2 regions of the Anaerobacillus sp. CMMVII genome follow, and region 2 is predicted to be linked to the other one. Evidence: a T-box and tRNA genes for the amino acid it is inferred to sense, from the RefSeq annotation. Region 2 holds a T-box; the other holds one or more tRNA genes.
The links. The T-box of region 2 lies ahead of H1D32_RS12185 (glutamine--tRNA ligase/YqeY domain fusion protein). A T-box ahead of a tRNA ligase gene usually reads a tRNA of that ligase, here a tRNA-Gln.

Region 1 (8,601 bases), on a different contig from region 2:
AACTAGGGATTGTTTTTTCTGGAGACGCCTTATTTGCTGGGGGGATCGGAAGAACTGATTTACCGGGTGGAAATTATGAAGTATTAATGCAAAGTATAAACCAAAAATTAATGGAGTTACCAGAGAATACGATTGTTGCAAGCGGTCATGGCCCACTAACGAGAATTGGTATTGAAATGGATTCAAATCCCTTCTTATCGGGATTAGCGTAATTAGTTTTTAGAATAGGGTCTTAGCAACATAAAGCAGAGGCTCTTTTCTAAAGCCCCGTATTGAAAGAGTATAATAAAAAAGGAAAAAAGTGGAACACTATGAAAAACAAGGAGGTTTTTCGTTTGAGTGTTTTTACTTTTCTTCATCAATTTTACTTTCTTCAAAGTCTGTTGGGACTTTCTATGAATGGTTGGATATTAATTATTATCATGACAAGCTTATCAGGTGGAGCTTTTTTTATTTATTATGGAGCAAAAAAAACTGGCCAATTTGAGGACGTTGAAGGAATTAAGTATCGGATGTTGATCGAGGAAGAAGACGAATGGGAAGTGTTTGACTAGTAATAGTTCTTTTCGAAAATTTTTGCTTTGTGTTAGTGATCTTGAACCTTCCAAATTATTTAATAAACTATGGGGAAATAATTTTAAAAGCAAAAAAAGGAGGCTGACTCTACGAGAGTCAGCCTCAAATGGGGAGTTAATCTTAGTTATCATAAATGAACTTTTGAGGGGAGGGGGAACTCCCGAAGATCATTGCTAACTTACAAATTTATTATATAATGGTATAAACAACGTGTCAATAGTGTTAATTATTTTTTTTTTTTGTAAATTATATAGGACGAGTGAATATCATAATTACCTAGTTGAGAATAAGGAATTATGAAATTCATTAAAATTATATGTATAATATAGTCATGGTACATAACTAAGATACTAAGTGGATAATATGCAAATATAGTAGAGAACACGAAGATACTAGTAATTGATGGGGGAGATTTTTCTGAAGGGCTTGGTTGTTTCGAAAATAAAAGGTACAGAAAAACATAGGATTACCTATGCTGAGTATATGAATATCGTTCTTTATGATCAAGAAGTAGGGTATTATATGAAAGATAAGAAAAAATTAGGTACAGAAGGAGATTTTTATACAAGTAGTGGTGTGCATTCAGTATTTGGTCGAGCATTTGCTCATTTTTTTCTTGATCTAATTGAAAAAGAACAGCTTCCTGCTTCGATTTGTGAATTTGGTGGTGGAGATGGACGATTCGCTAAAGCTGTATTTGATGAGTGGGAGCTAATTACAAACAATAGACCTTTACACTATACAATGATTGAAACGAGCCCTTATCATCGTAAAGAGCAAAAAAAACTTTTAAGCGGAAAAGTAGATTTTAGACAATTTGCTAGCTTAGAAGAGTTACAAGAAAGTGATTCAAATGATTTTGAAGGAATAATTTTTTCAAATGAACTACTCGATGCATTTCCTGTTCATGTTGTTGAAAAACAGCAATCAAACTTGTTTGAAGTTTTTGTAACTATTGATGATGTTGGAAATCTAGTAGAAATAAAAGAGATATGTTCAAATGAGCAAATTAATGACTGGCTAAGAGTATATGGACCTACGTTAAAAGAAGGGCAAAGAATTGAAGTTCCAATTTATATGAATTCGTGGATTACAAGTGTTGATAACTTCTTGAAACGAGGTCATATTCTCACCATTGATTATGGATATACAAAAGAGGATTGGTCGATGCCGCAAAGAAAAGATGGGAGCCTTAGAGGGTATTTCAAGCATCAAATGATTAATAATCCATTAGAACATCCCACAGAAATGGATTTAACGACCCATATCCACTTAGACGCCTATGAAATGATGATGGAGGAAATCGGACTAGAAAAACTAGTTGCAATTAAACAAAATCGTTTTTTGCTAATGATTGGAATGCTTAAATTCGTTCAAGAAAACTATGATTCGAATCCTTTTTCAGAAAAAAGCAAATTAAATCGAGCAGTAAAGACATTAATCACTGACACGGGAATGAGTGCGGCATTTCATGTGTTTCTTCATGGTAAAAACGTAACAAACTCAAAAGCATATCGAATTTTCAATGATGATCCATATCAGATTTAAAAGTCCAATATAAAAAGGCGACTCCTAGAGTCGCCTTTTCTAAAGAATGATATGAAGATATATGCGTTTTTAGTAGTTGATGTCTAGCTCCAGGCGCCATCTGCTCCTGCGGTTACTCGTCGCAAAGGTGCGATGAAGTTGCTTCGAGGATGTTCTTGGCTCGAGGTCAAATAACCTGCCTAGGAAAAAGGATTTCGCTTTTTCTTAGATATAAAAGTGAAAGCGCACTTTTAATGTGCGCCTTTCGCTTTTATTATTTAATGACCACCAATTCCAGGTACCATTATAAATGTAGCATAATAAGTAAATCCAACAAAGAATAATGTTAGGAAAGCACCAAAAATGTATAAGTACATTCGTTCTGAAAGATTTAAGTAACTTAATGCTAGGAATGCTCCAGTAATACCAAAAAATAATATTGCTGTACTATGCATATCGCCAATCATAAACAAAATTGCAAAAATACCTGTCCAGAAACTCATAACACGATACATACGCTCCACGTTATTCCCCCCTTTTATGTATAGGATATACACATTTAAATGATTTTATCATAAGTAAAGAAATTTAAATGTGTATGAGTTTAATAATCATTATTATATACGATTAGTAAACAACTTGTAAATCTTAAGGTAACACTAACGTTTTATAAGAACAAAAGCTATATTCTTTTGTATCTGACATATTAGCATTTTTGTCTAAATTAATTTCGCCAAAGAAGAAATCAAAAAAACCATTAATTAACGCTTGATGCATTCTACAAATTGGTATTCGATCAGGAACTAGTTCTTTGAACGTACAATTGTAGATTCTAAAGTTTACCTCATGTGTTTCCGGGTCGTAGTGCATTTCAGGATTTAATCCTTGCTGAAGAGCGACTATTTTGATGTGATTTAGCTTTTCTTCACTTGAAAGCTGATTAAGAGATAAGTCAAGGCCCTGTAAATATGTTCTAGATGTCTCATATCCAAACTTTCGACCTGTCTTCATTAATGCTTCTTCACCGATATCGCCTAAGCTTAAAAGTGTATCAATAGCAATTTCTGATAACTTTTGATAGTCGCGATATGGAAATTGTAAACTGACTACTTCATCAGAAAGACGGTAAAATCTACTAGGGCGTCCGCCCTTACCGGTCTTCTTTGTTTCAGAAACTAACATATTTACATCTTCTAATTTGGTTAAATGAAGTCGTGCAACATTTGCGTGAATTTCAAATGAGTCCGCAATTTCTTGTACTGTAACATCACGATGTTGCTTTGTTACATATTGATATATAGAAAAACGCGTTGGGTCTGAAAGCACGCCAGTTATTTTTAGAGTTTGATGCTCCATCTTTTTCACTCCCTATGACAATCTCACCTAATTATAATACAGTATCAAATATAAATAAATGTATTTTCAATCTAATTATGTGACTAATAGTGATAATTATATGAACCTTTTTTGAACATTTTCACCGAATTGGTTTCTATTGTAATTTTCTGAAGATGTTTAATAATAAAGGCTCTTTTCGTAATCATTGGCTTTATGAGCATTAATTCTATAGAATAATCGATATTTTTCCGTTTATATCCTTCGAATGTTAGAAAAGATGTCCCTAAGACCTTCATATATCTTATCAATTTCTAGCTAATTTAAAAACAACAATTATTGAGAAAACAGCCTAATAAAAAGATGACTTATTACAAGTCATCTTTTTAAGAGATATAAATAATTTCAAATGGCTGGGATAGAAGGATTCGAACCTTCGAATGACGGAGTCAAAGTCCGGTGCCTTACCGCTTGGCTATATCCCATCGATTTACATTCATTAGTATAAAGAAATTCTCCAAAAATATTCATGAAAAAAGAGGAAATCTAAAAGAAATGGCGAATATCTTTATCTGTAGTTCCTCCACAAGCATCCCCTGCTTTTATTAAGCCAAGGAAGGTGGTTTTATTGTCTACAATTGAACGGAAAAGCGAAGTGATCATCTCGCGAGCTGTTCTGGAAAAAGCATCAGATATTCATATCATTCCTGCAACTCCCCACTCACTCATCCAGTTTAGAATCGGACATCAGTTAACTTTATTTCAGAAACTAACGAATAGCGATGCCGAAAAACTTATCTCCCATTATAAGTTTCGGTCAAAGATGGATATTGGCGAGCGAAGAAGACCACAAAACGGGTCCTTAACCGTAACCATTGAAAATGAGCAAATTAATTTACGAATTTCTACCCTACCAACAACCCCTCATGAAAGTTTGGCCATTCGAATTTTACCCCAAACTAAAGTTTCAAGCCTAAATCAACTGTCACTGTATCCAAAACAAACTCACCAACTACGAAAACTAATAAGAAAAGCCCATGGGTTACTATTAATTTCGGGTCCAACAAGTTCTGGTAAAACAACGACGATTTACTCGTTATTATTCGACGAATGTTTAAAGGATAAAAGAATTATTACCATTGAAGATCCAATTGAAAAAAAGACAAATGCCTTTATTCAAGTTGAAATAACGAGAAAGCAGGCCTAACCTATCCCGAGGCACTTAAGGCAGCCCTAAGACATGATCCTGATATTATTATGATTGGCGAAATACGTGATGAAAAAACAGCGAAAATTGCAATTCGTGCTTCCATGACAGGCCATCTAGTAGTAAGTACGATTCACGCTAATCATGCAGCAGGGTGCATTTCTAGGTTAAGGGAATTTGGCTGTAACGAGCTAGACATAAGGGAAACTGTCATTGGTTTAGTCTCACAAAGGCTCGTTAGTTTAATTTGTCCTTCCTGTGGTACTTCTTGTTCTAATTATTGTGGACTAGGTAAAAATAGGCGTTTAGCCATTTACGAAATATTGGCCGAGCCTTCGTTAGAAGAGGTAATCAAAAATGGTGCGATAAACTCGAACTATCAAAGCTTAGCCCAGTCAATCAACAAAGGGATTGCCTTAGGTTATATTCAGGAATCCGAATTGAAAGGTGGCTTTGTTAAAATGAAGATAAGACATAAAAAAAGTTACGTAAGAAAGGCAGAGTTTTTAATCAGACTTGGTACTCTCTTAGAACAAGGATACCCGATAGCGGATGCATTTGAGTTATTTCTAAAGTATGAAAAAGAAACGAATGATCAGGCACTACGAATCATGCTCGAAAAGTTCCGCAAAGGAAGTTCAGTTAGTGAAGCGCTATCGGTGTTGCAGCTCCCGAAAAATATTATAAATTTTGTTTATTTTTCCGAGTATTATGGTGATTTGGCGCGAGGGCTAATAGATGGTGGGCAATTATTAAGAAAAACACAAGAAACCAAAGCGAAGTTCCAAAAGCTAATCAAATATCCTCTACTGTTATTTTGGATTTTAGGTCTATTTTTAATTATTATGTATCGAAATGTTTTTCCGCAATTTACGCAATTATTCTCAACAATAAACGTCGAGCTCCCCCTCGTTACGAGAATGCTTCTAGCATTTATTGAATATTCTCCATTGGTCATTCCTCTTTTTTTAGGATCCTCTTTGTTCTTGTATGTTTATTACTACTATTTATTTCGAAAAAAAGACCCCTTACAAAAAGCAAAATTTTATTCGAAAGTTCCTGTTGCTGGTACCTATTACAAGGTAATGCTAACCTATTTTTTTGCTGCAAATTTGAGTTGTTTAATTAAGAGCGGCCTTGCTATATACGATTCACTGGCAATTTTTAAAAACATGGAAGGTTTAGGATATATTAGTAAAGAAGCGGAGCAAATGATTGCTCACTTAGAATCTGGTGAAAAGTTAGACCAAGTAATCATTAATAACACCCTCTATTTGCAAGGCTTAGCATATATCGTTGAACATGGTCAAGCGAATGGACGTCTTGATGATGAGTTGAGCTATTACAGTGAGTGGTTGTTACTTGATTTAGAAGAAAAACTAAAAAAACTATTTATGATCATTCAACCTATTCTATTTTAGTTATCGGTGTAATTATTTTAATCATGTTTGCTTCAATCTTGTTACCAGTGTTCTCGATCATTAATGGGTTATAGAAGATTAGTTTGACATTGATAATCATTATCATTTATAATGATTATAACATTAAACCCGAGTAAAGGAGTGGTGAAAAATGAGTTCTTTATTAATAGTAGGTGCTGATCATCTAGGTTCAATTCCTCAGAAGCTTCAAGAATTAGGATTTTCACAGGTAACACATCTGTGTGGAAGAAAGGTTCAAATGGTTAAGCGTGATATTCCTGAGAACATTGACTCAATCCTTGTTTTAACGGACTTTATCAATCATAATCTCGCAAAGACGTTAAAGAAAAAAGCCCAAGATCAATCAGTTCCTATCTATTATGCCAAACGTTCTTGGTGTTCTATTTACCAAGCCTTATCGAAGTGCGAATTATTATGCCCGTTGCATAATGAATGTAAACAAACTATGAAACATTGAAAGTAAGGGTTTAGTACATGACTGATGCTGCTAAACTCTTTTTTATGAATGAATTTCAGAATTCATTATTTTCGCTACTAATTAGTTGCGTAAAAACCATTCGCTTTGGAGAAAAAATAGTCAAAAAGTAACGTTTTTCACGATATTACATAAAAGTTCATAATTAGGCAATCTGTCACTTCCATTAAGCAGTTATTATGTAGTTATAAAACTATTATTATCGTAGTTTCTAATTAATACAATAATGATAAACTCTTTGGATTGAGGATGGTGCATTAAGCTTGGCAAACGTTACTTTAACGAAAAAAATAAAGATGATTGGAATTATGACCATTTTGTTAGTAATGAACACAATCATTGTTTATATTGGTAACGGAACATCATCCGTGCTGCCATTTTTATTTTTCATCCCGATCACCTTTGCTGCTAGGGGATTTGGTGCAAAAGGGGGATTACTAGTTGGAATTATTTCTGGATTATTGCTTGGGCCTTTCATGCCTTTAGATGTCTTAGAGCAACAAGTACAGCCTACCTTTAATTGGATCTTACGTAGCATCTTTTTTTCTATTTATGGGTTTGCGATAGGAACCTTTATCCTTCGACTTAAGCAACAAGCGGAATATGATGGATTGATGGGAATTCCTAACCGAAATCATTTTTATGATTATTTAACGACAGAACTGCAAAAACAAAAAATACAAGCTTCGAAATTTTATATTATCCTAGTCAATATCGATGATTTTAAAAATATTAATGATAGTATTGGTCATGTTTCTGGAGACTTATTGTTAATATCGATTAAAACACGGATAAAAAATTGTTTAAAGAAAAATGATCTATTAGCCAGATGGTCCGGAGATGAATTTTCTATTATCGTATACAGAAATAATTTAGAAGAGCTAACATCCGTTTGTAACTGTATCGTTCGAACATTACAGCATCCACACGACATAAATGGTCAGAACTTCTTTATCAAAGCAAGTATTGGAGTTAGTTCAAGTTCTCATGAACATAAGTCTAATGAAGTCTTGGTCAAAGAGGCCGAAACAGCGATGCGATTTGTTAAAGGGCTCGGAAAAAATGGCTATAAGTTTTATACGGAAGAAATAAAACGAAACTGTCTAGAGGAAAAGGTATTAGAAGCTAGTTTGCACAAAGCACTAGAAACAGGGCAGCTCGAACTTTACTATCAACCTAAGGTAGAATGTAAAGACGCAAAAATCTATGGTGTAGAAGCATTGGTACGGTGGAGAAGACCTGCGGAAGGGATTATCGCTCCAGGGGTATTTATCCCAATCGCAGAAAAAACAGGGTTAATCATCCCTATTGGAAATTGGGTTTTAAAGACAGCCTGCCAACAAGTGAAGAAATGGAACCTCACTGGATTTGCAAATCTCTGTGTTTCCGTAAATGTTTCCGCATTACAAATTAAAGCTGATGATTTTGTGAGTACAGTAGCTTCGATCATCAAAGAGGCGGATATTGATCCGGGGTTCATTGAGTTAGAAATAACAGAAAGCAGTATCATGGAGAATTCAATTGATAATATTATGAAGCTAAATGAACTAAAGAGGATCGGTGTAAGAATTTCCCTCGATGATTTTGGAAAAGGATATTCTTCATTGAATTATCTGAAAATGCTACCGATTGATACGTTAAAAGTAGATAAATCCTTTATTCAAAATATTGAGTTTGATCCAAAAGAAAAGGTAATCACCGAAGCAATTATCAAAATGTCGAAAGCACTAGGATTAACCGTACTTGCCGAAGGAATTGAAAACGAAAACCAGTACCTCCTATTAAAAAAATTGAATTGTGATGCCATGCAGGGATTTTACTTTTCAAGACCACTTCCAATAGAAGAGATGGATAAACGGTTACAATTAACCAAATGTAGTTAAAAGCTGTTCCAGTTGGGACAGTTTTTTTCTGTTTATAGTGGTTTAAATTCTCTTTTCTAAAAGCGACGAAAAGACTTAAAAAAAATTAAAATGGCTAGAAAAAAAGCAGGAATTTTGGAGGTCGATGTCAAATTATTCCTTTGTGGCTAAGAGTCT
Region 2 (8,601 bases):
TCCCAAGTCCTTGAAAAGCCATATGTAATGATTGGAGTGAATGTCATCGCTAGTGAAACCGATGAAAAAGCAAGATGGTTAGCTACCTCCCAAGAACAGGCTTTTCTTAACATTATCCATGGAAAATCAGGACAATTAAAACCACCTGTTCAGAATATGGATGAAATATGGAGTCCTTATGAAAAAACATTGGTCCAAAAGATGCTTCACTACTCTGTCACGGGCAGCCAAACAACAGTAAGAGAGAAGCTACAATCATTCCTAGATGAAACTGGAGCAGATGAGATGATCGTTAATACCCATGTATTTGATCAAGAAGAACGAATCAACACTTATCGACTTTTAGCGGAAGCTGTTAAGCGTTAATTTGATTCCCTACTTAGATTTTAATCATACTAACGTGATGTCGGGTACTATTCTAGTGCTCGGCATTTTTTTGGTTCGCTTTTGGATTTTACCAAGTAGCAAATACCCCATTTATGCATTTTTTCGTTTTCATTTAAACGAAATTTAACAACGATATTATCATATTGATCCTATCGTCAGCCTCACAAAAAAAGAGTGCAGATCAAACTGCACCCAAACTCTTTATTTCGTTAATCGCTTAAGATTATAATTTATTATGGATTTTCGTTGCAAAACCGAACCCTGATTTAAAAGCGACTCACAAGAGTATTACATTCCTTCCGATAAGGATCATATGATTTACATTGAGATTGTAGGGTGATGAGGAATTCGTTTATATGATTGGGATAATCAAACGAAACCTTGTTACCTCCAGTATCATAGTTAGTCTCATGATCAAGATCTATATAGCCCTGCTCTGCTACAAAAATATCAAGCAGCCTAGCAAACCTGACTTCTTCAAGTTCATCGCCAAGATCATTTAACGAGGAAATTAAGTACAAGTTACTCTCAGTAAAGGATATTTTTTTTAAAAATTGAAGCAATTCCTCGTAAGCGCTTTCAGAGTATCTTGCCATTGATTTAGGAAACATAATAATGTTAGCATCCGCTAGTTTTTCGCGATTAATCTTACTTAAGTCACCCGAAAGAAACCGACAATCTGGATTATTTAATGGGTGCCGGTACCTCCAATCAGTTTCTTCGATACCAGTGTAATAAACGTATTCACGAACACTTTTTCCGACATCTTTTAATGCTAGTTCAACGCCATAATAATCAATTCCACTACCAGCACCAAGAGAGAAAATATGGTACGGAGTATCGATATGTTTTTGTTCGATCACTTGTTTGTAAATATGATAATACTCGAATAAATCATTTGGTAAATGTCTTAATAGGTAAAGTTGTTGAATAATTGGATTGGAGAAGTCTGGTAGGTTTTCTTCTTTTAAAGTACACAAATCAATTACATTCTCAACACTTCGTTTAAAGTCATCAAAAACCTCAGAAAGCTTACTGTTTATCAATGTATTCATACCCTACCTCCCTAAATTTTCATAAATCCCCTTTCAATTACTCTATTAGGAAGCCGTTTTTTATATGATCTTTTCTCGTCAGTGTTTACCTATTTTCAAAATTTCCAAGACCTCAGAAAACATTAAAAACGGTTCCCTCATTAAACTTTTTAATAATTAACAACAGTTTTAAGTTGTTCTTCGACAAATTTTGAAGTTTTAGAATTAACATTGGATATTTCTTGATACCATAGCATTGGATCTTCATCTAAGTCTGTCTCTATTTCACTAAGTATTTGATTGAGAAACAAGATACGATTTTTGATCATCTCCTTTTCTTCATCACGACTGTTTTCGTTTAACACTGAAACTTGATTAGGAATGTGATTGATCAGGTCGCCCAACATCTTAAAATGCATGTTACCTGTTTTTTTAAGCGTAGAATTTATTGACGCTAACTCCCAATTCCAATGTTCAAACGGTGAAGGATTTCCATTCAACAATTCCTTTAAAACGATACTAAAGTAGGTTCGTCAATATAATGAATTGCATATCTCGTGGCCAGTTGATACTCTTCACCAAGCCTAACTTTGAAACTACTATTATCTTTATAAAAATAATAGTTAAATATAAGAGAAACAATTAGAATTAACGATAAAGCTGGTATTAATTTCTTCTTCAAGATACTCCTCCTTGCACTCTTCAAAAACACATATTACATTGCACTTTACTTCGACAAGTAAAAGACAATAACCTTTATCTCTTACATACTAAATTTATAGATTGTAAATAAATAAACCACAAGTTTCCCAAATAAAAACGACTATCAAACGATAGTCATTTACTTTCTTTTAGATATATGTACTAACATACAACTGATCGCCCTCTAGCCATTCAGCAAAAAATACTTGCTTGGGCTTTACTATCCCCTTTGCATTTAATTGTCTTAGGAGCCAGTCTTCGTCATACCCTGCTTGTTCAAGGTTATCTGTTAGAACTTCTCCTTCACTTATAACGGCAATTGGCATATGAACAGGCTGGTATTTAATATTTAGATCCCTATTTGTCGGCTTTTCGTATTGTTGTTTTCTTAAGACGTTGACGGTCCCATTTGCTTCTAGTATCGCATACTCTACTTCACGCAGAGAAAATATCTCTTTATCACGCAGTAAATGTTGCAGTTGGTTAAGATCGAGTTTATTTTTCTTAAGTTGCTCTCGATCAATTTTCCCATTACGTATCACGATTGCCGGGTTTCCTTCAAGAATTGAGCGAGTCTTTTAAACCTTTGGGTGATCCATTCAAGAAGGTAAATAAACGTACCCCAAAGCACAATGGCATATAAAACATATTGCAATCCAATATCCTTATTATAAATAGCATTACCTATTAACTCCCCAAGGACAAGTGCTGAAACGAAATCAAATGGGGTTAGTTGTGTTATTTGGGTTTTTCCTAATAATTTCGTCACTAAAAAAGCGCGAAAAATCCAACGATAAGTTCAATTGAAAGATGATAATAATTTGTGTTCAATGTTTTTCCCCACTTTTATTAACCTGTTAGCAGTTTAGACAAACACACAAACCGATAAACAATACATCCTCACAAAAATAACAATTTAGCCCCGTCAATTCGAGTCCTAACAAATTCAGTAACAACATATTCATTAACTAATAAGTTTCGTGCGCGTTTCAAATAGTTAATGAAAGGAGAAATGAAATTGTACAATCAAACGAACTGGGGCTATCAGTATCCACAACCATTTGCACCTTATTACACTTTACAGCCACATCAATTTCAGGCAACCTCTCAACAAAATTACTCGTCATTACTAAATTCACTACAAGGAGGAGGATATATTCTATATGCTAGACATGCAACAGCTAACGTAGGAAGGGATCAACCAGGTCTTAGTTTTCAGGATTGTTATACACAGCGAAATCTTTCAGATACCGGGAGAAGGCAATCAATAGCCTATGGTGAGGCGTTGCGCAGATTAAGGATACCTGTAAGCTATCCAGTCGGGGCAAGTCCCTTTTGTAGAACAATAGAAACAACAACTTTGGCTTTTGGCGAAGAAAACGTTCAAGTAGAACCATTTTGGATTGAGATTTATAACTTGAGCGCCAACCTCCCTCCAGCAGAACAAAACAGAATACTAAACTACCTTCATGCAATTTTTGAGTTTCAACCTCCTGCAGGTTTCAATCAAGTCATTATCGCACATAGCTTTCCACCAGGAGTGGGACTGGGGCAAATACCTGATATGGGGACTGTCATTGTGAGACCTCGTGGACAAGGGAATAGCTATGAAATTGTTGCCAAGCTTTCTCTCGATGAGTTAATGAACTTACGTTAGATAAGAAAAAGGCGTACGAATGATTCTCTCGTACGCCTTTTATCATTTTTTTATCTCTTCTCAATCACAACTGCATACCCTTGTGCAGGGAGTGAACTTAGGATTGCGCCATCTGTCCATACAGCAACTTCATCGCCTTCTTGTAAATCTGTTTCCAGAAGCTTCTCGCCTTGACTATCTATTATGATCGTAGCGTCATTAATTGAAAAATATATTTGATCCTCTATTAAAATACGTCGATTTCCAGAGTCAACTTCCATTATTTCCCCAACAATATAAGGATCTGCTGTAGGAAGCCCGTGATCATCCACATCGCTCATTAGTCCTTCAGTAATCTCTAGAATATCCTCATAGCCTTCTGTAATTTCATTTAACAATTCTTCATTTAAATCGGCTCTTGTAGAAACATATAAATCAATTCGATTTTCGATTTCGTTGATTCCAAACGAAAGTACCTTTCTATCGGTGACAAGTATTTCCTCACTTGATTCGTTAAGCTTATTCATAATTGTTTCCATTGTTACGTATGAGTGCTTTGCTGCCTTTAATTCAACTAAAAACTTACTACTGCTGCTACTGCTGTTTTTTTCAACAAATGCTAAAAATTGATTTACTAACTCCTGATTTAGAAATTGCTCCTGAATAAGTACGACTACATGGGTTTTCGGATCCTGCTCAAGATAAAGACCTGAATAAGCTGCTTCCACTAATTCACTAGAAATAAAGTTTTGAACTACTCTTACCGCCTCATCCTCTGATCCAACGGGGATTTCCACCTGGTATTCGTTTTGCTGTTTTTCGTAGCCTGTTCTTAAATCCGTTTCTGTACCTTGTCCACAGCCTACGAGTGTTAAAAACGCTAGTGTTGCTATTAGAAAGTATTTCATCCTTCTCCCTCATTTCTCTCTTTCTTATTAGACGAGACTGACCTTAAGTAAGTTTCAAAAAAAGCAATGACTTTAAAGAAAGCCATTGCTCTAGTTTCTTTATCGTTTCCATGAATCTTTTAATGAAACAATCCGATTAAAAACTAGTTTTTGTTTTCCTGAAAATTTCTTATCAAGATAAAAATACCCATGACGTAAAAATTGGAAACGATCTTCTGTTCTAATGGCGGACTCAACAAGACAATCCTTTATAACAACAAGTGAGTCAGTGTTTATTTTTTCATCCCATGTTTTCTCAGTATCTTTGACAATGTCATCGCCTGCTAAAAGTTTATTATATAAATGAACATCGATTTTTTCGGCATGTTCATGTGAGACCCAATGAATGGTCCCCTTCACTTTTCGACCTTTAAAACCAGTTCCACTTTTCGTTTCAGGATCATAGCTGCAACGTAATTCAAGAATTTCACCAGTATCGATATCTTTTATAACCTCATTACATCTAATGAAATAAGCACCCATCAGTCGAACTTCGCCATGCAGAGTCAACCTTTTAAATCCGGGTACTGGCTCTTCCATAAAATCGTCTTTTTCGATATAAACAATATTTGAAAATGAAACTTCTCTAGTTCCTAAGTCAGCGTTTTCACTATTATTTTTTATCGTTAGAAGCTCGGATTCACCTTCAGGATAATTCGTTATGACGACCTTAAGTGGATTGATCACTGCCATAATGCTTCGAACCTTTGCTTTTTGGTCTAGTCGCACAAAATGTTCAAGCATCCCCATATCGACTACTGTCTGCTGCTTCGCTAATCCGATTTCTTCAATAAAATGACAAATACTTTCAGGAGTATAGCCTCTTCTTCGCATTCCGCGAATTGTTGGCAATCTTGGATCATCCCAACCGTCAACAAAATTACCTGCGACCAACTCACGTAAGTAACGCTTACTCGTAACAACCCCAGTCAAATTTAACCGGCCAAATTCTCGTTGTTTCGGAGGTTCTGAAATATCTAATGCATGTAATACCCATTCATAAAGCGGACGGTGATCTTTAAATTCAATTGAACATAACGAATGTGTAATTCCCTCAATGGCATCTTGAATTGGATGGGCAAAGTCATACATCGGGTAAATGCACCAATTGTTCCCAGTACGGTAATGTGTAGCATGAATAATTCTAAAGAGAACAGGGTCGCGTAAATTGATATTTGGCGAACCCATATCAATTTTTGCCCGAAGTACTTTTGAAGCCGTTGGAAACTCTCCATTCCTCATTTTTTCAAAGAGCTTGATATTTTCAGTAACACTACGATTTCGGTACGGACTCTCTGTTCCACCCTCTGTCAATGTTCCTCGATAGGCACTCATTTCTTCAGGCGTTAAATCACAGACATACGCTTTACCTTTTTTAATGAGTGTTAGCCCCGCTTGATAAATCTCATTCGCATAATCCGATCCATAAAAAATACGTTCCCCTGGACTAAATCCAAGCCAATTCATATCTTCAATGATTGCATTTACGTATTCAAGATCTTCTTTTAACGGATTGGTGTCATCAAACCGAAGATTAAAATGCCCGTTATATTTCTTAGCAACTCGATAGCTCGTATAAATTGCATACACACTCCCGATATGGAGGTACCCATTTGGTTCTGGAGGAAATCTCGTACAAATCGGTCTTTGAAAAAAATTGATATCCTCTTCAACAATCTTATCTATAAAATTTTCAGCGCTCATTGCACAACCATCCTCCTAATTATGTTGTTTTTCAATACTGATTTGTAAAACGCAAATTTTCCATAATAGCCCCTGTTTTACGAATTGAGCCTTTGAACAAAATAAAAAAATCTCACCTCCAAGACAAATGTCTTGGGGACGAGATTTTGAATTCGTGGTACCACCCCAGTTTATTAATATGTCACCATATTAACCTTTTCAGGTACGGCAATCAGCTTATACCCTAGCTCTATAACAGGAGCTCCTGTCACACTATCCCCTCTACTAGGATCCAATGTGCTGCTCAGAGGCTTGTTTCGAATAAATCATTCCTGCTCCATTTCACCAACAGGAGCTCTCTGCAAAAGAATGGACCTATCTACTCTTCTCATCATCGCATTGTAATATTTTGTCTATAGTATCACCCAAATTATGGTTTGTAAATAAGTTATTTTTAATTATTTACTATAATAACAACTTCGTTTAAGCAAATGTTTTTACATAAGTGAATTTCATAATTCCCTTAACTAAGCTATATAGATGTAGTTGCAAAAGGTTTTCTACGCACCTTTATTCAAAACTTTGTAGCGAAAAGAAAGATTATGAAATCCATATCTAAAAATATAATCGGCTAAAATGGCAAATACTAAAAAAACTTTAATGTAAGGGGTGTTTTTATGCAGCAATTCGAGAAGAAACTTTTATACATATTACTACTCTTTGGACTTATCTCAATCCCCTTTTCGTTACGAGGGAAAAATTACAAAAATTGGGTGATCATATTTCTCTTAAATTCCTATTCAAATACTTTTGTGGCTCCTATACTAGCAGAAAAGAAATTTTTACTATACCCAGTCCGGCTCCTTCCTAAAATTTATAAAAGTAGTATTATTTACGATTACTGTTTATGTTCACTAGTCTCAGTTTGGTACTGTCGCTCAACTAAAAGTGATCATTGGTTAAATTCTTTCCTTAAGGTTTGGCTTTTCTCAATCCCTCAAGCGATCGTAGAAAAATGGCTCGAAAAACATACACAACTTATCAAATACAACAAAGGATGGACATGGATTCACTCCTTGCTGACAATAACAACGGCGAAATTGGCTGTCAGAAGTCTGTTACCACTCATGAATTGGATGGATGAAAATAGTAAGCACTCCGAAGAACCACACACAAAAACGAGCTAGGATGGCATCCTAGCTCGTTTTTCTTTTTATTCATTTGTGAAAAACTAATTTTTCAGATACTTGTTTATTCCCCTCCCAGACTGGAAATCTCGTTTAATTCTTTTCAACAAGTACCATACTATCAGGAAATAACTAACAGATCTGATGTCCACCCGAAATAGACAAACATCTTTAAGGAAAACACGAAAATTTTTATTGTGAAACTGTCTTTTCTATATAAACAAATTGATTTAACTGTGGTAAAATGATTTATACAACATAGAATAATTAACAATAACTGATAGCACAATTGTCTTTTCAGGGTGTACATTTATCTTTTTAGGAATAACAAACAGCAATTTAGGAGGAATAAATGTGGCAAAAGTATTAGATAGCTTCTTAAAAGAAAATCTTGATGACTTAAAATCGAAAGGCTTATTTAATGTCATCGATCCCCTTCAAAGTGCCAACGGGCCAATGATTAAAATTAATGGAAACGATCTCATAAACCTTTCGTCAAACAACTATTTAGGGTTAGCAACAGATACCCGTCTAAAAGAAGTAGCATTAACGGCGATCGAAGAGTTTGGTGTCGGTGCTGGTGCTGTTCGAACGATTAATGGTACGTTAGAACTTCATACAAGTTTAGAAGAAAAAATTGCGGAGTTCAAACATACAGAAGCTGCGATCGCCTATCAATCAGGCTTTAACTGTAATATGGCTGCTATTTCTGCCGTTATGGATAAAAATGATGCCATTCTTTCAGATGAATTAAACCATGCCTCAATTATTGACGGCTGTCGTCTTTCAAAAGCAAAAATAATCCGTGTCAATCACTCTGATATGGACGATTTACGTGCAAAGGCAAAAGCAGCTGTAGAATCAGGTCTATATAACAAAATTATGGTTATTACTGACGGCGTATTTTCGATGGATGGTGACGTTGCAAAATTACCTGAAATTGTTGAGATCGCTGAAGAATTCGATTTAATTACGTACGTCGATGACGCTCACGGCTCTGGTGTGCTTGGCAAAGGTGCTGGAAC

Region 1: it has a tRNA-Gln gene. The T-box ahead of H1D32_RS12185 (glutamine--tRNA ligase/YqeY domain fusion protein) is inferred to sense a tRNA for this amino acid. The anticodon was not compared.

Annotation. Positions count from the first base shown of each region.
Region 1 covers NZ_JACEHK010000010.1:4,694-13,294, forward strand. Annotated here, with positions in the region: gene H1D32_RS13295 (MBL fold metallo-hydrolase) at 1-212, shown strand, start outside; gene H1D32_RS13300 (cbb3-type cytochrome oxidase assembly protein) at 336-554, shown strand; gene H1D32_RS13305 (SAM-dependent methyltransferase) at 1,003-2,124, shown strand; gene H1D32_RS13310 (DUF2626 domain-containing protein) at 2,382-2,627, opposite strand; gene H1D32_RS13315 (helix-turn-helix transcriptional regulator) at 2,752-3,459, opposite strand; tRNA gene H1D32_RS13320 (tRNA-Gln) at 3,849-3,923, opposite strand; partial or broken gene comGA (competence type IV pilus ATPase ComGA) at 4,094-4,980, shown strand; gene comGB (competence type IV pilus assembly protein ComGB) at 5,107-6,066, shown strand; gene H1D32_RS13335 (DUF2325 domain-containing protein) at 6,218-6,544, shown strand; gene H1D32_RS13340 (EAL domain-containing protein) at 6,826-8,445, shown strand.
Region 2 covers NZ_JACEHK010000008.1:287,465-296,065, reverse strand. Annotated here, with positions in the region: gene H1D32_RS12220 (LLM class flavin-dependent oxidoreductase) at 1-366, shown strand, start outside; gene H1D32_RS12215 (hypothetical protein) at 654-1,442, opposite strand; gene H1D32_RS12210 (hypothetical protein) at 1,592-1,921, opposite strand; gene H1D32_RS12205 (hypothetical protein) at 1,930-2,103, opposite strand; partial or broken gene H1D32_RS12200 (YetF domain-containing protein) at 2,273-2,954, opposite strand; gene H1D32_RS12195 (histidine phosphatase family protein) at 3,142-3,780, shown strand; gene H1D32_RS12190 (hypothetical protein) at 3,831-4,667, opposite strand; gene H1D32_RS12185 (glutamine--tRNA ligase/YqeY domain fusion protein) at 4,767-6,410, opposite strand; T-box leader at 6,542-6,793, opposite strand; gene H1D32_RS25415 (CBO0543 family protein) at 7,067-7,576, shown strand; partial or broken gene H1D32_RS12180 (glycine C-acetyltransferase) at 8,042-8,601, shown strand, end outside.